Regions from separate parts of the Bradyrhizobium sp. B039 genome, predicted to be linked through region 2. Evidence: predicted binding sites of a transcription regulator. Region 2 holds the regulator's gene; each other region holds the start of a gene.

Region 1 (4,996 bases), 2.0 Mb from region 2:
ACGGTGCGCAAGTGTTGGACCGCGGCTGACCGCTAGGAAATCAGCAAAGGCTCGGCGTCGCTGCCGAGCCTTAATTGTTGAGCTCTGAATGTCGGATTTAGAAGTCCATACCCCCCATGCCACCCATGCCGCCGCCGCCCGGAGGCATGCCGCCCGCACCGGTGTTCTTCTTCGGCACTTCCGCCACCATAGCTTCGGTGGTGATCAGGAGCGCTGCGACGGACGCCGCGTTCTGGATCGCCACTCGAACCACCTTAGTCGGATCGATGATACCCTTGGAGACCAGGTTGCCGTATTCGCCGGTCTGCGAGTCGTAGCCGTACGAGTACTGATCCTTTTCGAGGATCTTGCCGACGATGACCGAGCCGTCCTCGCCCGCGTTGATTGCGATCTGGCGGGCCGGGTAGGACAACGCCTTGCGCACGATCTCGACCCCGGTCTTCTGGTCGTCATTTTTGGTGCGAATGCCCTTGAGGTGCTCGGAGGCACGCAGTAGCGCAACGCCGCCGCCTGGCAGGATGCCTTCTTCAACCGCCGCGCGGGTCGCATGCATCGCATCGTCCACGCGATCCTTGCGCTCCTTCACCTCGACCTCAGTCGCGCCGCCGACGCGGATCACCGCGACGCCGCCCGCGAGCTTGGCAAGACGCTCCTGCAGCTTCTCACGGTCGTAGTCCGAGGTGGTCTCCTCGATCTGCGCCTTGATTTGCGCCACGCGCGCTTCGATGTCGGCCTTCTTGCCGGCGCCGCTGACGATCGTGGTGTTCTCCTTGTCGATCATCACCTTCTTGGCGCGACCGAGCATATTGAGCGTGACGTTCTCGAGCTTGATGCCGAGGTCTTCCGAGATCGCCTGGCCGCCGGTTAGGATCGCGATGTCCTGGAGCATGGCCTTGCGGCGATCGCCGAAGCCCGGAGCCTTGACGGCCGCGACCTTCAGGCCGCCGCGGAGACGGTTGACGACGAGGGTGGCGAGCGCTTCGCCTTCGACGTCTTCGGCGATAATCACAAGCGGCTTGCCGCTCTGCACCACGGCTTCCAACAAGGGAAGTAGTTCATTCAACTGAGATAGCTTTTTCTCATTAATCAGGACGTAGGCATCATCCATTTCAACGCGCATCTTATCGGCGTTGGTGACGAAGTAGGGCGAGATATAGCCGCGGTCGAACTGCATGCCCTCGACAACTTCGAGTTCGGTCTCGAGCGACTTGGCTTCCTCAACGGTGATGACACCCTCGTTGCCGACCTTCTTCATGGCGTCGGAGATGAACTTGCCGATCTCCGCATCGCCATTGGCTGAAATCGTGCCGACCTGGGCGATTTCCTCGTTCGAGGTGACCTTCTTGGAGTTTTTGACGAGGTCGGCGACCACGGCTTCCACAGCCATGTCGATACCGCGCTTCAGATCCATCGGGTTCATGCCGGCGGCAACCGACTTGGCGCCTTCACGGACGATCGCAGCGGCGAGCACGGTCGCGGTGGTGGTGCCGTCGCCAGCCGCGTCTGCGGACTTGGAGGCGACTTCGCGCACCATCTGGGCGCCCATGTTCTCGAACTTGTCCTCGAGCTCGATCTCCTTGGCGACGGTGACGCCATCCTTGGTAATACGGGGAGCGCCGAACGACTTGTCGAGGACGACGTTGCGGCCCTTCGGTCCGAGCGTCACTTTTACCGCATTGTGGAGGATGTCGACACCGCGCAGCATGCGGTCGCGGGCATCGACTCCGAATTTGACTTCTTTTGCTGACATAGTGGGTTTCCCTGAGTTTTTGACTTGGTTTCACCCTTGATGAGGCGCTCGACAGGCGCTTGAGCGGTGGACTAGGCGGCCTTCTTCTTGGAAGACACGTCGGTGAGAACGCCCATGATGTCGCTCTCCTTCATGATCAACAGCTCCTGGGTGTCGATCTTGACTTCGGTGCCGGACCACTTGCCGAACAATACGCGGTCACCGACCCGGACGTCGATCGGGATCAGCTTGCCGCTTTCGTCACGACCGCCGGGGCCAACGGCGATGACTTCACCTTGGGAGGGTTTCTCCTTGACCGTGTCGGGAATGATGATGCCGCCAGCGGTCTTCTCTTCCGCGTCGATGCGCTTGACCACGACCCGGTCGTGAAGCGGACGGAATTTCATGCTCTCCTCCTATCTTCTAGTCGCTTTTTGAAATAGCAGTCGAAGCTAGCGAGTGCTGACCGCTCCGAAAATAAGCCGGCTTGGTCGGCAAACAAGACAAAGCCGCGAAGGATTTCGAAAATCCGTCGTCCTCACCGGTCCGCGGAGGGCCCATTCAGAGCCACCTAAAGGAGCCCCTGGAATCAAGTCTGGGCTGGTCGGAGGAAGCCGCTGAGGAAACTTTAGGCGGGCTTGTACCGTCTGCCCAGGTTGTTGTTTGGCTTTGCCATCCAAATGGCTAGCCGGGCAGGGTTGCGCGCGTCTGGATTAGCCTGTTCGGGTACAATGATGCCGCGTCCAACGGCAGTCTAGACCCGCGGCGGTACGCGGAGAGGCCGGCAAATCTTGTCCCTCTCGCCTACCCAGAGCACCTGGGATGCAGCGGAAGAGGAACTTTCTTTCTAGATTCTCTCCCTTCGCCAGTCCTGCAGCCAAACCCTGCTTGACTCTTCCAGCAAGGCCACGACGTACCTTATGAGCGTTGTCCTCGCGAGCGCCCTGCCTCTGCGTTCGTCACATAAGACGATCGATGATCCCAAGGAGGCGGTCGCAAGACGCCGCGAGACGCTTGTTAGGAGCTGTCGCGATGCCTAGCAGCAAACCGGATCGTGCGGAAGCTGCCTCTGCATACCAGGGCGATAGCGGAGCAGGCGCCAATCCGAACGACAGCATTTCCCTGGCGATGGAGAGGTCTGGTGTCCCGTCCGGCAATTGCATTAGCACCGCCAATCCAGCGATCGTTATGTCCTTGGCGCGTGGGCGAAGGGTCTTTAGCAACGCGTCGCCTCGCGCTGCATAGACACGCTTCGTACGTCGAAGATGCCGCATATAGTGGCCGTCACGCATGAATTTTGCAGTCGCGAGTTGCACAGACGGCCCAGGCGCCGGCGCGAGACACGCCGCGACCTCGGCGAACTGAGACGTCAGCGACGGAGGAGCGACCAGAAAGCCCAGCCGCAGGGTGGGGGTCAGAGTCTTGCTGAAAGATCCGATGTGAATGACGCGCCCGGCGCGATCGAGCGAGGCAAGTGCCGGTGTGGCCCGACCCTTCAGTTGAAGCTCGCTCAGATAGTCATCCTCGATCACCCACGCCCCTTTCTGAGCGGCCCAGTCGAGAAGGCGCAAGCGCCTCTCCAGCGACAACGTGCACCCGAGCGGCGCCTGCTGCCCTGGAGTTACAACAACCAGCGCCGCATCGGGCTCATGGTTCAGGCCATAACTGACATCAATGCCGTCCGCATCAACCGGGATTGGGGCGAGCGACAATCCTGCGAGCTCCAGGCCATGCCGGGTGATTGGGAAGCCTGGATCCTCCATCCAGACTCTTCTCCGTTCGAGGCCGAGCACACGGAGCGCCAGTCCCAAGCCGCTGCAGTAGCCGCCGGTGATGATGATCTGGGAAGCTGTACACTCGATACCACGCGCGATAGCAAGATACGCCGCGATCTCCCGCCGTAGTTCCAGCTCACCACGAGCGTCCGGATATATCGCCGGCCCACTCATTTCCACGCGAATAGCGGACGAACGAATCCGGGCGACGAGCTTGGCGGGGAAAGTTTCATGCGCGGGCACGCCCATCTGGAAAATCGCCGGCCCCGCAGTGAGCTCCCGATACATCTCCATGAACGAGCCGGGATCGGCTGTTTCTTCCTGTCGAGCAGCAATGGAAGGACGATCCGCGACATGCGTTCCGGCCGCGCGGGAAGCGACGATGAGTTGAGCAGCGGACAGCTTTTCGTACGCCGATCGCACCGTGCCTCGAGCGACACCGAGTTGGGCTGCCAGGTCCTGCCAGGAGGGCAGACGCGCTCCCGGAGCGAGCACGCCGTTCTCGATGGCGGCCCTGATGCCTTTGCGGATCTGCTCGGCCAGGGGCGTCTTCGCAGATCGATCAAGCTCCAACCGCAGCGGCTTGGTCATGCCCCCTTGGTACACGATTTTTGTGCGTTCTTGGTGCTTTTTTCCGGACCAGAGCAGCCGCACCTATGCGGGACAAAGGAGAACGCCACCATGAAAATACGATTCATCTTTGGCGCGGCTTTCGCTGCCGTTGCCATCGCCACTGCAACGCCTGCCGTCGCCCATGGCGGCGGCGAAACGGTCACGCCGCGCTTTCAACAGATGATCCCCAACATTCCCGGCAAGTCACTGAAGGCCCTGATCGTCGACTATACGCCGGGCGGGGCGTCAGCTCCGCACATCCACGCCAAGTCGGCTTTCATCTTCGGCTACGTTCTGTCGGGAGAAATCGAGTCCCAGGTGAATGACGGACCCAGGCGGGTCTACCGCGCCGGCGAAAGTTTTTACGAGACGCCAGGCTCGCGCCATTCCATCAGCCGCAATGCCAGCAAGACCAGGCCAGCAAGGCTGCTCGCCGTGTTCGTCGTTGATACCGACGACAAGGAACTGACTACCCCGATCAAACAACACTTGTCATCAAGGAGCAAAAAATGAGCAAGCGTCTCGACTACAATCAGATTGCACCGACAGGCGTGAAAGCGCTCGGCGGCGTCTACGGTTACATAATGCAGAGCAACCTTCCACCCGCGCTGGTCGACCTGGTCTACCTGCGAATTTCACAGATCAACAACTGCGCGTATTGTCTCGACTCGCACACGCGCGACTTGCTCAAGAAGGGAGTGAAGATCGAAAAGCTGGCGCTGGTACAGGCGTGGAGGGAAGCCGGTAACCTCTTCGACGAGCGCGAGCGCGCCGCCCTTGCGTGGGCCGAAACGGTGACGCGCGTCGCAGAGACCAATGTACCGGATGAAGCCTATCAGGCTGCCCGCGCTGTGTTCGGCGAGCGAGAACTTGTGGATCT
Region 2 (4,996 bases):
GGCCATCGCCGGTCATGACGAAATTGGCGTCGGTCTGGGCTTCCGAATCCTCGGCATAGTCGAGGTCGAGCACGGGCGTGCCGTTGTAGATGCCGCAGGAGATCGCGGCGACGTTGTCGCGCAGCACGTTGGCCTTGACCATGTTGCGCGCCTTCATCCAGTTGACGCAATCGGCGAGCGCGACCCAGGCGCCGGTGATCGAGGCCGTGCGCGTGCCGCCGTCGGCCTGGAGCACGTCGCAATCGACCGTGATCTGGCGCTCGCCGAGCGCTTCGAGATTGATGATGGTGCGAAGGGAGCGGCCAATCAGGCGCTGGATCTCGACGGTGCGGCCGCTCTGCTTGCCGGCGGAGGCCTCGCGGCGGGTGCGTTCCGAGGTCGCGCGCGGCAGCATGCCGTATTCCGCGGTGACCCAGCCGCGGCCCTGGCCCTTCAGCCACGGCGGCAGGCGGTCCTCCAGCGTGGCGGTGACCAGCACATGGGTGTCGCCGAATTTCACCAGGCAGGAGCCTTCCGCATATTTGACCACGCCGCGCTCCAGCGTCACGGGGCGCAATTCGTCGGGCGCACGGCGGCTTGGCCGCATGGGAAATCCTCCAAAACTCACGGGAATAGGCTGTTCGCGGTGCTTGTAGGTGGGGTGAGGGTGAGCGGCAAGGCCTTTTCGGTCCCCAAGCAACTTGTCGAGCAAGTGCAAAACCACGCTTGTCAGGGACCTCCCGGATGGCCAAATTGTAAGCATCTGAGAGGAGTTGCTGTCTGTGGCCCATCACGATCCGATCCATCTGATCGCGCCGCGCGCAGGGCTCGCCCAGCTGAATGAGCGGTCCCGCGACATCTTTCGTCAAATTGTCGAAAGCTATCTCGCAACCGGCGAGCCGGTGGGCTCACGCAATATTTCACGGCTGATCGCGATGCCGCTGTCGCCGGCCTCGGTTCGCAACGTCATGGCCGATCTGGAACAGCTTGGCCTGATCTATGCCCCGCATACGTCCGCCGGCCGGCTGCCGACGGAACTCGGCCTGCGCTTCTTCGTCGACGCCTTGATGCAGGTGGGCGACCTCAATGACGCTGAGCGGCAGTCGATCCAGAGCCAGCTCACCTCCGTCGGTCAGGCGCAGTCGGTCGAGGCGGCGCTGGACCAGGCGCTGACGCGGCTGTCGGGCCTGACCCGCGCCGCCGCGGTGGTGCTGACGCCGAAATCCAACGCGCGGCTGAAACACATCGAATTCGTCCGGCTGGAACCGGAAAAAGCGCTGGTGATCCTGGTCGGCGAGGACGGCCAGGTCGAAAACCGCGTGCTGACGCTGCCACCCGGAGTTCCCTCCTCGGCGATCACCGAGGCCGGCAATTTCCTCAATTCGCGGATTCGCGGCCGGACCCTGGCCGAAGCGCGGCTCGAGCTCGAAACCGCGCTCGGGGAGGCCCGTGCCGAGCTCGATCAGCTGACGCAGAAGGTGATTTCGGCCGGGATCGCCAGCTGGTCCGGCGGCGAGAACGAGGACCGCCAGCTCATCGTCCGCGGCCACGCCAATCTGCTGGAAGATTTGCACGCGCTGGAGGATCTGGAGCGGGTCCGCCTCTTGTTCGACGACCTCGAGACCAAGCGCGGCGTCATCGACCTGCTCGGCCGGGCCGAGACCGCGGAAGGCGTGAGGATTTTCATCGGTTCGGAGAACAAGCTGTTTTCCTTGTCGGGCTCCTCGACCATCATCTCGCCGTATCGGGATGCCGCCGGCCACATCGTCGGCGTTCTGGGTGTGATCGGGCCGACACGGCTGAATTATGCCCGTGTGATCCCGACCGTGGACTACGCCGCCCGGATCGTCAGCCGCCTTCTGGGGGGCTGACCGGCGGCTGAGGCGATCACGGGCGCTTGATTTTCGGCGTCCGAAGCACGATATCCGGGCCAGAAAAATCCCTGAGACAAATTCGAAAAGAGAGCCGATGACCGATCGAGACCGGCAACCCGAAGACACGACCGCGCCGACCGGCGAGCCCGTGGTGTCGAAGCCCTACATCATGCCCGACGATCCCGAGCCGGGCTCGGTCGAGCTGTTGCAGAAGGAAGCCGCCGAGGCGCGCGACCGTATGCTGCGGACGCTGGCGGAGATGGAAAATCTGCGCAAGCGCACCACCAAGGAGGTCGCCGACGCCCGTCTCTACGGCATCACCGGCTTTGCCCGCGACGTGCTCGACATCGCCGACAATCTCCAGCGCGCGCTCGACGCGGTTCCCGCCGAGGCCCGCGCCGCGGCCGATCCCGGCCTGACCTCGCTGATCGAGGGCGTCGAGCTCACCGAGCGCTCGCTGCTCAACGCGCTGGAAAAGCACGGCGTGAAGAAGTTCGATCCGCAGGGTCAGAAGTTCGACCCGAACTTCCAGCAGGCGATGTTCGAAGTGCCTGATGCGTCGGTGCCCGCCGGTACGGTCGTGCAGGTCATGCAGGCCGGCTACACCATCGGCGAGCGCGTGCTGCGTCCGGCCCTCGTTGGGGTCGCCAAGGGCGGCGCGAAGGCTGCGTCCGCCGCCAACACCAACGAGCCGAACAGCGCGGCGAACTGAGTTCTGACGTCATTCCGGGGCGATGCGAAGCATCGAACCCGGAATCTCGAGATTCCGGGTTCGGCTCTTCGAGCCGCCCCGGAACGACTGATGGCTGGTCTTACGCGCTCGCCGCGATATCCGCAGACTGAATCCGCTTCACGCCGGCCTTGGCCATGTCGGCCCAGGCTTTTGCCAGCGAGCCCTGCGTGTCGATGCCGCGGCAGGCGTCTTCCACGACATAGACTTCGAAGCCCGCCTTGCGCGCGTCGAGCGCGGTCCAGGCGACGCAGAAATCTGTCGCGAGGCCAGCGACGAAGACGCGCTTGATCTTGCGGCCCTTCAAATAGCCGGCGAGGCCGGTCGAGGTCTTGCCGTCGGCTTCGAGGAAGGCCGAGTAGCTGTCGACGTCCTTGTGAAAACCCTTGCGGATGATGAGCTCGGCGTGCGGGATTGCGAGGTCCTTCGACAGCGAAGCGCCGTCAGTGCCCTGCACGCAATGGTCGGGCCACAGCACCTGCTTGCCGTAAGGCAGGTCGATGGTCTCGAACGGCTTCTTGCCGGAGTGTACCGACGCAAACGAAACGTGGCCGGGCGTGTGCCAGTCCTGCGTCATCACCACATTCGAAAACGCTTTCGAGATCTTGTTGATGACGGGCACCACCTGCTCGCCTTCCTTCACCGCGAGGCTGCCGCCCGGCAGGAAGCAGTTCTGCACGTCGATCACGAGCAGCGCGGACGCATCGTCCGGCTTGATCGATGCGGCCGCAAGAAGTGCGGTTGGCGCGAGGGCTACGAGGGCGCTCGTCCCAAGCGCCGCCAAGACTTGCCGCCGATCTAGCATCGTTCGCCTCCCTCCAGGATGAACTCGATTGGGCAGGAGCCTAGTTCCGCTTGTGCACGAACAGAAGCCCGAAAATGCAGCCGGTTTTGGTGAGAGGGTGGGCTCAGCCGCGTACTCGGTGCACCTCTCCCGCTTGCGGGAGAGGTCGGCGCGTATCGCCGGGTGAGGGTTCTCTCCTCTGGGGGAGTCTTCGTTGTTGAGACACCCTCTCCCCAACCCTCCCCCGCACGCGGGGGAGGGAGCGCATCTCGCTTGCGGATGCAGCTACCCCTTCGGCTGGATGCCGTCGCGCACGGCGCGGAAGCGGGTGAAGGCGGCTTGCCACTGGTCGCGCGGGGCGCTGGCGATGATGCGCAGCGAGGCGCCGCCGCTCGAGAAGCGGATCCACTGCACCACGGTCACCGGGGTCTTGTCCTTGCCGCTGACGCCGTCGATCCGGGTCTCGAAGCCCTGCTGGCCGTTGATGCGGATCGGCTCGGACATGGTGACGCGCGATTCGCGCACGCCGGGGATCTGGAGCGCCGCCTCCTGGGCGAAGCGGGCGCGGTCGTCGGCGGCTTGCGGGGTGGCGCCGATCAGGCCGAGGATCATGAACGGCTTCGACTCGTAGCCCGTGCTCTCGTTGCCGTCGGCCAGGATGATGCTGGACCCCGGCGCCAGCGTGCGGATGTCCTTGAAGTCGGCGAGATCGGTGATCTTGAACGGCATCAGCGCGATCTGCTCTTCGGCCGAGACCTGCTTGCGGGTCACAGTGCTCGCAAACATCTGCCGCACCGCCTCGTCGGTGTAGATCTTGGTCGCGTTCTCCGGGATCTGCACCGCGACATAGCCGGAGAAGCCGGCGCCCGGCACGATCATCGAATAGCGTTTCACCGCCGTCTCGCCGGCCTTGCCGCTCTCGGTGGTGAAATAGGCAAGGCCCGCGGGGGTCTCGATCTTGTCCTGCTTGACGCCGTTGACGCCGGCCGGATTGGAATTGAAGGCGCTCACGACCTCGCCATAGGCCGCCGGCGGCAGCTCGGTGATCAGCACCTTGACGGTGCCGTCCTCGCTCTCGAAGCCCGGAAAGGTCTTGGCCGTGCTGAGGCCGACCAGCGGCACCATGCCGAGGCGCAGTCCGGGCGGGAAAACGGCGTCGGCAGCAAAGGCCGGAAGCGCGGAGACGGCGAGGAGGGCGAGCGCGGCGAGGGGACGGATCAGCTTCATGGGCACTCTGATTGGTTCACATTGAGGCCGTTCGATGGTCGGCCACCGGGCCGCTTTGTCGCGCGAAGCAGCCTGGGTGCGGCGCTCCGGCCGGTCCGCCTTTTAGCCGGTTTGGCCCTGCCGCAACAGGGCAGGCCGGATCGCGGTAACGGGGGCTTGCCGAAGCCCGGACCTGTTAATAATTCCTCACCCGCAAGGGCGGCTGGGCCCGGATATGATCTTCCAAAACCCAATGTTTTCACGGCCGAAACTTGCGTTCGGTCCTTGCGGGCCCCTCCCCCCCTCCTATATGAGCCTCAACCATCGCAATATCGCGAATGTTTGATCTTAGGGGGTTTCGGTTCGGGTGCCTTCTGGGCCCAACCAACCTGCCGCAAAAAGAAGGATATCAGGACCATGGGA
Region 3 (4,996 bases), 3.6 Mb from region 2:
CCGTACATCGAACCCCTGATGGGTTGGACCGGCGACGACGATCCCCTCTCGCAGGTCGAACTTTCGTTCCCGTCCGCCGAAGCCGCCATCGCATATGCGCGCCGCCAAGGTCTGCAATACTCAGTGGAGGGCTTGCCGGCGCAGGGGGCGAAGCCGCGCCTGATTTCGGACAATCCCGACGTTGAGGGCCCAGCCGCCAGCCAGCAGCGCCGCCGGCGGCTGGAATGGATTGAGCGGACCCTTGGGCGGGAGGTGATCCGCCACGGGTTCGGGCCTGGGGCTGAACCTGCCGAGAGCTACGCGGATCCGCACCAGGTGCTGCTGGACAGCAATCTGTCGCCAACGCGAAAGCGCGACATCCTGCGGCGCTGGGCTCTTCATGCCTCTCAGATTGAGACGGAGCACTCGAAAGGCAACTTGCTGGCGACGCCTTCCCATCTCCAGGAGGTGATCGACGCGCTACTCGATCTCGAGGAGCCGCAGATTACGGAAGCATCCTTCGAGCATGTCGACAGAAAGGCAAGCTGACTTCGAGCGCAGGTGGTCGGCCCGCTCACGGCGGGGCGCCTAACTTGGCAAAGGCCTATCGCACTCAAGCGGACGTGTTGAAGGCTAAGCGAAAGCAGGAAAAGAAGCGACGACGACCCAGGCATCTGAAATTGGCCTTTGATCTTCAAGCCGCAGGATCGGCAACAATGGCGCGCTTTCTGATTACTCTCGGCATTGTAAGTCTAATGGCCGGCCTGCTGTGGCCTTATCTCAGCCGGATCGGTCTGGGTCGGTTGCCCGGCGACGTCGTGATCGAACGGGAGAGTATGACGTTCTATTTCCCTTTGATGACATGTTTGCTTTTGAGCGCAGTGCTCAGCCTGGTCTATTGGGTCCTGAACCGCTGAAGAGCGCAGCCCAAGCGGAGCTTGGTCTGGCCATGCGTGCACCTCGCCGGTGCTTCTGGCACCGCGCCTCAGTTTGCCTTCATCTGAAATTGGCGATCGAATGGTGCTTCGCCGGCGCCATCTCCAAAGGACTCGATGCAGCGACTTGCGGGCTTGGCGGCTCAATCTCCGCCGGTTTTGACCCGTCGGACGAACCCAGAATGTACAGGAGGCCGGCGACCAACATGAGACCTGCGCACAGCACCGCCAGACCAGCAGTCACCACGTCGCGATAGTCGTCCATGTTCGTCGTTCTTGGCGGGTTCTACATTCGCTGACGCCTCAATCCGCAGTCAGCTCCGGAGCGAGGGCGATGAATGGAAGATCTCTTTCCAATTAACTGGTCGAGCCAAATCCGCCGTTCAAGACCGCGGTTGGCAGTCAGACGGCCGGAGTGACAAAAATTTTTAAAAGACCTCTTGAACGGCCGTTTTTCGGATCCTAGGTCGTTTTCGCCCGGGGGCCGGTTGCCCGGACCCGGTTTTTGGACATCGCTGAACTGACATGGAGGATGTGTATGCATTTCCGCCCGCTGCACGACCGCGTGCTTGTGCGCCGCATTGATGCCGAGGAAAAGACCGCCGGCGGCATCATCATTCCCGACACCGCAAAGGAGAAGCCGCAGGAAGGCGAGATCATCGCCGCGGGCTCCGGTGGCAGAAACGAGCAAGGCCAGTTGATCCCGATCGATGTCAAGCCGGGAGACCGCGTTTTGTTCGGCAAATGGTCGGGTACTGAAGTGAAGATCGACGGCCAGGACTACTTGATCATGAAGGAGAGCGATCTTCTGGGCGTGGTCGACAAGACCGGCTCGGTCAAGAAGGCCGCCTGAGCACAACTTGCGAAGCCGACAGTCATTGAGGAGAGAGGAGCAACGAACATGGCTGCCAAGGAAGTGAAATTCTCCACAGACGCCCGTGACCGGGTGTTGCGGGGAGTGGATACGCTGGCGAATGCGGTCAAGGTCACGCTCGGCCCCAAGGGGCGGAATGTCGTGATCGAGAAATCCTTCGGTGCGCCGCGCATCACCAAGGATGGCGTGACCGTCGCCAAGGAGATCGAACTGGAGGACAAGTTCGAGAACATGGGCGCGCAGATGGTGCGGGAGGTCGCCTCCAAGACGAGTGACCTCGCAGGCGACGGGACGACCACCGCGACCGTACTGGCCCAGGCCATCGTCAAGGAAGGCGCGAAATCCGTCGCCGCCGGCATGAACCCGATGGACCTCAAGCGCGGCATCGATCTGGCCGTAGAAGCCATCGTCAATGATTTGAAGGCGCACGCCAAAAAAGTCACCACCAACGAGGAGATCGCCCAGATCGCGACCATCTCGGCCAATGGCGATATTGAGATCGGCCGCTTTCTCGCCGACGCCATGCAGAAGGTCGGTAACGACGGGGTCATCACCGTCGAGGAGGCCAAGAGCCTCGATACCGAGCTCGAGGTGGTCGAAGGCATGCAGTTCGATCGCGGCTATGCGTCACCCTACTTCGTCACCAATGCCGAGAAGATGCGGGTCGAGTTCGAAGACCCCTACATCCTCATCCATGAGAAGAAGCTGTCGACCCTGCAGTCCATGCTGCCGCTGCTCGAAGCCGTCGTGCAGTCCGGCAAGCCGCTGCTCGTCGTTGCCGAGGATGTCGAAGGTGAAGCGCTCGCGACCCTCGTCGTCAACCGGCTGCGCGGCGGGTTGAAGGTCGCGGCCGTGAAGGCGCCCGGCTTCGGCGATCGCCGCAAGGCCATGCTGGAGGACATCGCGATCCTGACGGGTGGCCAGGCGATCTCGGAGGATCTCGGCATCAAGCTCGAGAACGTCACGCTCAAGATGCTCGGCCGCGCCAAGAAGGTCGTCATCGACAAGGAGAACACGACCATCGTCAACGGTGCGGGGTCCAAGAAGGACATCGAGGCCCGCGTCACCCAGATCAAGATGCAGATCGAGGAGACTACCTCCGACTACGATCGCGAGAAGTTGCAGGAGCGGCTTGCGAAGCTCGCCGGCGGCGTCGCGGTGATCCGCGTTGGTGGCGCGACCGAAGTCGAGGTCAAGGAACGCAAGGATCGCGTCGATGACGCGATGCACGCGACCAGGGCGGCAGTCGAGGAAGGCATCCTGCCCGGCGGCGGCGTCGCGCTGCTGCGCGGCCTGAAGGCGCTCGATGCCATCAAGACCGTGAATGCCGACCAGAAGGCCGGCGTCGACATCGTGCGCCGCGCGATCCAGGTGCCGGCGCGGCAGATTGTGCAGAACGCCGGCGAAGACGGCTCGCTGGTGGTCGGTAAGCTGCTGGAGAACTCCAGCTACAATTGGGGCTTCAATGCCGCCAGCGGCGAATACCAGGACCTGGCGAAGGCAGGCGTGATCGATCCCGCCAAGGTCGTTCGCACCGCGTTGCAGGATGCGGCTTCCGTCGCCGCGCTGCTGATCACGACGGAAGCGCTGATCGCCGAGAAGCCGAAGAAGTCCGAGCCGGCGCCCGCAGCGCCGCCGATGGACTTCTAGTCAAGATCGAGCCCGGCCGCCACCGGCCGGGCTCAACCACTAACCAAAAGAGAAAGGAACGCAAAGCACAAGGAGACCCAGATGAGCACACGCATGCAATCTCGATCGCGCAAGAGCGGGGCGACTGTAATGCATTGGCTCATGTTCGCCCTCAGCCTTCTCACGATCGCCTGGATCAGTTTTCGACCGATTGGAGGATGAGATGATCAGAGATCAAGCCATTGTCTCCGCTCATGCGGAGAACCGCAAACAAGCCTTCGGACAGCGCGTGGTCCGCGGGATTCTCACGGCCTCGATGACAGCGGTCCTGGTCCTGCCGTCGCTGGCGGCTTGGGGGGTGGATGGCCCGCGCAGCAAGCCGGAGTCGGGGCAGGTTTTCGGGACGATCGCGCTGCCGCCGATCCCGTATCTGGATTCGATGCCCTGGTTGACGTGGGGCGCCGGCGTGAACACGTTGAAGGTCGACATGCTCCTTTCACCGATCCTGGACCCATCGGGAATCAAGCTTATGCCGGAAGACCGCAATAGGGAGAGACCAGCGATCGGCTAGTTTCATTCACTCACCGGGATGCGATCTCGACCGATTGCGCTGATCGCATCCCCCGGCCGGCTCCCCCCTCGCTATTCGATCATGTCGGACGTACTGACCAGCGTCCGGTTTCCGCCTGAGACGCTCGTATTTGAGCGGGCCGCCAGGGTCCGATCCTTCGTGGTTGAGGGCCAACGCAGAGCAATCGAGCATTGCGGCGACTTCTCAAAGCACAGGATCTCGCTGCAGAACATCGCCAAAGGCTCACCCGGTTGGTCGAACTGGCCGAAGCGGAATTGCAGCGTTTACACGCCTGACGATCGAACTCAGTACGATATTGCCGCATCGCTTACCGACGCAGGGGCGTCTGGTAAGGCCCCTGAAGACCCCTCGATGGCTTTGCCTAATTTTGAAGACGTGCTCCGTGGCTCGGTAACATTGGGTTAGTTTTCGGACAAAAATTCTCCGCTCTCTACTTGAAACCGAAAGGCGATTTGCTAGTTTTCTGCTCGCCGCGACAAGCGGTCCGGGCGCCCTAGGGGCCCGGCGGAGACGGGCGCCGGAGGTGTCCGACGCCTGCTCGTACCCATCTTGCTCCTTGGAGGATTTGGCTATGAGGACTTACAACATCAGCCCCCTGTGGCGATCAACTATCGGCTTCGACCGCGTGTTCGATCTGGTCGACGCGGCCCGGCACACCGCCGGCGAAGCCAACTACCCACCCTGCAATGTAGAACGCCTGTCTGACGACCGGTATCGGATTTCGCTGGCTTTGGCCGGTTTCTCCCCCGATGAAATCACCGTGACGGCCGAACAGAGCGTGCTCACCATCGAAGGTCGCAAGGGCGAAAAAGGACGGCGGGACTTCGTCTATCGAGGCATCTCGTCGCGACCTTTCAAGCGGCAGTTCGGTCTGGCTGCCCACGTCCGGGTCGAGGGAGCACGGTTCGACAACGGCCTGCTGCAGATCGAGTTGGTTCGCGAGATTCCGGACGCCATGAAGCCTCGCCGGATCCCGATTGACAATCT
Region 4 (4,996 bases), 3.2 Mb from region 2:
GCGACCTTCAGACCACCGCGCAGACGGTTCACGACCAGGGTCGCGAGGGCTTCACCCTCGACGTCCTCGGCGACGATGACCAGCGGCTTGCCGGTCTGCACCACGGCCTCGAGCAGCGGCAGCAGCTCGTTCAGCGAGGAGAGCTTCTTCTCGTTGATGAGGATGTAGGCGTCGTCCATCTCAACGCGCATCTTGTCGGCGTTGGTGACGAAGTAGGGCGAGATGTAGCCGCGGTCGAACTGCATACCCTCGACGACGTCGAGCTCGGTCTCGAGCGACTTGGCTTCCTCGACGGTGATGACACCCTCGTTGCCGACCTTCTTCATGGCGTCGGCCAGGAACTTGCCGATCTCCGCGTCGCCGTTGGCCGAGATGGTGCCGACCTGGGCGATCTCGTCGTTCGAGGTGACCTTCTTGGAGTTTTTGACGAGGTCCGCAACGACGGCTTCGACCGCGAGGTCGATACCGCGCTTGAGGTCCATCGGGTTCATGCCGGCGGCAACCGACTTGGCGCCTTCGCGCACGATCGCCTGGGCGAGCACGGTCGCGGTGGTGGTGCCGTCGCCGGCCGCATCAGCGGACTTGGAGGCGACTTCGCGCACCATCTGCGCGCCCATGTTCTCGAACTTGTCCTCGAGCTCGATCTCCTTGGCGACGGTGACGCCGTCCTTGGTGATGCGGGGAGCGCCGAACGACTTGTCGAGCACGACGTTGCGGCCCTTCGGACCGAGCGTGACCTTCACCGCGTTGGCGAGAATGTCGACGCCGCGCAGCATCTTGTCGCGCGCATCAACCGAGAATTTGACTTCTTTAGCTGCCATCTGGATTTTTCCTTGAGGTTGGCTGGGGGCGAGAGGGGGCTCTTAGGCCGCCTTCTTCTTGGAAGCGGGGACGTCGAGGACGCCCATGATGTCGCTTTCCTTCATGATCAAGAGATCGACGCTGTCGATCTTGACCTCGGTGCCGGACCACTTGCCGAACAGCACGCGGTCGCCGACCTTCAGGTCGATCGGGATCAGCTTGCCGGCTTCGTCGCGGCCACCGGGGCCGACGGCGACGACTTCGCCCTGGGAGGGCTTTTCCTTGGCAGTGTCGGGAATGATGATGCCGCCAGCGGTCTTCTCTTCTGCGTCGATGCGCTTGACCACGACGCGGTCGTGAAGCGGACGGAATTTCATGCAGTCCTCCTAAGCAATTGCTCGGGTTGATGATTTCAGATTGTTAGCAGTCTGTGCCCGCGAGTGCTAGCACGGGTGAGGCTGAAATAGGACAGGAATTTTGCGGGGGCAAGGGCTTCTAGCAGAAAAATAAGCACTCGGAAGGCCCGGCTGCCAGAATCTCTTTCCCATCGTTAACCGTCCGCCGGACCGTATTAGCACGGAGCCGTCTCTGCTGCTAACGCATTGAATTTCAACAGCTTGTTAAACTTTTGGGCTTGAGATGGGTTGTCAGTTTGCGTCACATTTCTCTCATGTGAGCGCATCTCCACCGGGTGGCTCGTAAGCAGCGTACCGGATCAAGCCACCCCCTGAATGCGCTCCTGCAAAGGAGGTTGGCATGGTCTCGCGGGTTGGGGTTGTTTCCGACGACTTCCGGAAACAGGTGCTGGGTTACGGGCTGACGACGGCTGAAATTCTCTATCGGATGCCGGATCATCCTTCGCTGCTTCAGACCTATGTCTGGCAGAACTACGATCTCTTCCCGAAATTCCCGGCGCTGACCGATTTCCTGGCGTTCTGGCAGCAAAAGCTCGACGGTCCCCTCTATTCGGTCACCGTCGCGCATTCCAAGCTGATCAAGCCGGCCGAGCTACGTGCGGTGGACGGCGTGTTCAGGCTGCATTGACGCAGCGATCAGGCGTCGCTGCTGCAATAGCGCTTCCACATCGCGCGATAGGCCTCGTCCGCCGCTTGCGCGTAGGCGACCGGGTTGCAGGCGGGCGCAGCCCTGACCTGTCCGGGCAACTCGCGGCGCAATTTGTCGAGGTCGTCGATCTCAGTCGCGCGGCTCACCGCGATGTCGACATATGCCTCCTCGCTGTCCGTAACCCAGTCCGGCAGGCCAAGCGCGGTGAGGATGGAGCCGGCGGCACGGCTGGGCAGACTGTTCCCGAGCTTCGCCACCACGGGCACGCCCATCTGCAAGGCTTCCAACGTGCTGACGCCGCCATTCTGCGGGAACGGGTCGAGGGCAATATCGACGCGATTGAACGATGCCAGATGATCGACTCGCAAGGTGGTTCCGAGCAGATCGACGCGTTCGGCCGGCACTCCGCAAGTTGCAAGCCTCGCCAGCAGATTGTCGCGGACCAGTTGATCGTCCAGCGCAACATCCTTGATCAGCAGTCGTGACCCCGGCACCCGCTCGAGAATCCGGGACCAGGCCTGCGCGGCCTGGTCCGAAATCTTGCTGATGCGGTTGAAGACACCGAATGTGACGAAGCCGTTCGAGATCGCCGGCGTTGAGGCCCGCGCAAGCTCGATCGGCAGCGGCTCCAGCGTCACAAAGCACGGCAGGTCGACAACGGTTTCCGCAAACAGATGCCGGACCGCGGCAGGAATCGCGACCGGGTCGGAGAACAGATAATCGATCGTCGGCAGCCCGGTGCCGGTGCCGTGACCCCAGCCATGGGCCTGGATCGGCGCCGGCTTGCGCGCAAACACGCCGAGGCGGTTTCCTTTGGTGTGGCCGGATAGATCGATCAGGATATCGACGCCATCGGCGCGGATCTCGGCGGCGAGGCGATCGTCGCTCCATTGCGAGGCGTCGCGCCAGCGATCGGCGATCTTTTGAAATTCGTCGGTCGCCGCATCCACTTTCGACGAACAAGAGTAGCACACGATCTCGAATTGTGCCCGGTCACGGTATTGCAGGACCGGCTTGAATATGAACGCGGCCGAATGCGCGTTGAAATCCGACGAGACATAGCCGAGCACCAGGGGGCGATCCGGATCGCGGCTGTTGTCGTGCGGTCTCGCCGCTTCTGAGGCGAACTTCGCGCCGATCCGCTCCCACCAGACTTGCCGCGCTCGCTGATGCTGCTCGACGCTGGCATCCGCCGCGAAATCGAGCGTGAAAATCTTGTTGGAGATCGCGCTCGGGAAGTCAGGCTCGATTTCAAGGGCTCTGTCGTAACTGGCCAGGGCTTCGTCGACCCGCCCAAGTGCGGCAAGACAAATGCCCCGTACCAGGTGAGCTTGAACAGCATCGGGATCGACAGCGATCGCTTTCTCGCTATCGTGCAGCGCTTCGGCCATGTGCTGGACCTGGAGCCAGACACTGGCGCGCCCGAGCCACCCGTTCATATCGTTGGGCTCCACGGCGATTGCCCGATTGCAATCCGCCATGGCTTCGTCAATCCGCAGAAGCTCCTGCAAAGCGAGGGCGCGGTTCGCCAGCGCCGAGGCATAGGCGGGCTTGATCGCTAGCGCACGGTTCAAGCTGGCGATGGCCTCGTCATAATTGCGCAGACGGCAGAGCACCCAACCCCGGCCGTTGTGGGCTTCGGCAAGGTTTCCGTCGATTGCGAGCGCCTTGTCGAAGCACGCGAGCGCTTCCTGAAGATCGAGGGTCACGCTCGCGTTACCGAGATTGGACAGGGCTACGGCGAAGTTGGGGCGCAAGGCGAGGGCCCTTCGATAGCTCTCACAGGCCTCACCGTGACGTCGTAGCCCGTTCAGCGCGACGCCTCGGCTCATGTGAGCATCGGCAGATCGCGGATCCACGGCAACCGCCCGGCTCAGCAGAATTTCGGCCTGCTGATAGTTTTTGGTATCTGACTCCAAGCTGCCGAGCATATGCAGCGCGATGAATTGGTCGGGCGCCAGCTGCAGAACCTGGCGGTAGGCAGCCTGGGCCTGGGCGAGAAGCCCTTGCTTGTGCAACTGGAGGGCCTGCCCGAGCAACGGCAGCACATCGGCTTTCTGCCGCTTCTGAAGCCGGGCATTTTGAAATGCACGCTGACCTACGCTGTTGCTCATGAATCAATCCCCCAGAATCTCCCAGCGAGATTAAATCGGCGAGGGAACGAATACGAGACGACGGCCGTTCGCGACGACAGCTTCGGACAAGCTACGAACGATCCCATTATCGCGCTGCTGATCCAAGCCCTGCAATTGCTGCCTCGTCCAGGACTGGCTAATCTGCCGTCCGGTTGCACCCATCCGGCGGGCGCGGCTGAGATCAGGGAGGCAGACAATGGCCAAGCAAAAGGCATCAAGACCCGCAAGCAAGACCGCGGTGAAGAAGCGGAGCGGCACCAAGGCCGCGGCGCGATCCTCGGCACGCAAGGCGGTCAAGGCGAAGGCGCGCACAGCCTCTCCGAAGAAGCCCGTACGTCCGAAGCAGCGCATCGCGATCAGTCATCACCGCGAGGAAGACTTCAAGGCCGATGGCCTGCGCGCCTACGCGAAGTACCGCGACCTCGGTATCGCCGAAGCAAGCCACGGCCTCGCGCAAGCGCACGTGATCCGGCTGCAGGGCCCCTGCAATCCCGCAGAAGTCTCGAAGCTTCACTTCCACGACGTCGAATTCCAGATGGTCTACGTGCTCAAGGGCTGGGTGAAGACCTACATGGAGGGCGAGGGCGAGACGCTGATGAAGGAAGGCAGCGCCTGGACCCAGCCGCCGAGGATCAAGCACATGATCCTGGATTACTCGGACGACGTGGAACTGCTGGAGGTGATTTTGCCGGCGGAGTTCAAGACGGTGGAGCTGAAGGCGTGAGGCGCTCTCTCTTGGGCTCCGGTCTCTCCGCTCGTCATTCCGGGGCGCCGCATAGCGGCGAACCCGGAATCCATCGGGCGGCAATACGCGCGGTAAAATGGATTCCGGGCTCGCGACTTCGTCGCGCCCCGGAATGACGGTGGAGAGACTTACGCCAACACCCCCACCACCGCTCCCATCAAGCACGTCGTCAGCGTCCCCGACACGATCGACTTCAGCCCGAGCGCGTTGATCTCCTCGCGGCGCTCCGGGGCCATCACCCCCAAGCCGC

What was found. Region 2 encodes HrcA, which represses chaperone genes, less so after heat shock. Its sites were predicted from a motif close to GTTAGCACTCNCNNNNNGNGAGTGCTAAC; they were not measured.
Region 1: AAFG50_RS09510 (co-chaperone GroES) is a predicted target of HrcA. The motif match lies at 2,168-2,196, and genes of this name have one in related genera.
Region 3: groES (co-chaperone GroES) is a predicted target of HrcA. The motif match lies at 1,309-1,337, and genes of this name have one in related genera.
Region 4: AAFG50_RS27175 (co-chaperone GroES) is a predicted target of HrcA. The motif match lies at 1,221-1,249, and genes of this name have one in related genera.

Annotation. Positions count from the first base shown of each region.
Region 1 is NZ_CP152416.1:1,993,285-1,998,280, forward strand. It holds gene groL (chaperonin GroEL) at 98-1,750, opposite strand; gene AAFG50_RS09510 (co-chaperone GroES) at 1,822-2,136, opposite strand; gene AAFG50_RS09515 (PLP-dependent aminotransferase family protein) at 2,689-4,095, opposite strand; gene AAFG50_RS09520 (cupin domain-containing protein) at 4,186-4,629, shown strand; gene AAFG50_RS09525 (carboxymuconolactone decarboxylase family protein) at 4,626-4,996, shown strand, end outside.
Region 2 is NZ_CP152416.1:8,916,864-8,921,859, reverse strand. It holds gene rph (ribonuclease PH) at 1-586, opposite strand, end outside; gene hrcA (heat-inducible transcriptional repressor HrcA) at 762-1,850, shown strand; gene grpE (nucleotide exchange factor GrpE) at 1,948-2,565, shown strand; gene pncA (bifunctional nicotinamidase/pyrazinamidase) at 2,666-3,388, opposite strand; gene AAFG50_RS41995 (hypothetical protein) at 3,653-4,594, opposite strand; gene dnaK (molecular chaperone DnaK) at 4,991-4,996, shown strand, end outside.
Region 3 is NZ_CP152416.1:5,332,336-5,337,331, forward strand. It holds gene AAFG50_RS25100 (ETC complex I subunit) at 1-528, shown strand, start outside; gene AAFG50_RS25105 (DUF2905 domain-containing protein) at 573-896, shown strand; gene AAFG50_RS25110 (hypothetical protein) at 976-1,179, opposite strand; gene groES (co-chaperone GroES) at 1,453-1,767, shown strand; gene groL (chaperonin GroEL) at 1,816-3,438, shown strand; gene AAFG50_RS25125 (hypothetical protein) at 3,641-3,988, shown strand; gene AAFG50_RS25130 (Hsp20 family protein) at 4,581-4,996, shown strand, end outside.
Region 4 is NZ_CP152416.1:5,729,794-5,734,789, reverse strand. It holds gene groL (chaperonin GroEL) at 1-821, opposite strand, end outside; gene AAFG50_RS27175 (co-chaperone GroES) at 864-1,178, opposite strand; gene AAFG50_RS27170 (usg protein) at 1,558-1,845, shown strand; gene AAFG50_RS27165 (tetratricopeptide repeat protein) at 1,854-3,980, opposite strand; gene AAFG50_RS27160 (cupin domain-containing protein) at 4,198-4,725, shown strand; gene AAFG50_RS27155 (nucleoside transporter C-terminal domain-containing protein) at 4,875-4,996, opposite strand, start outside.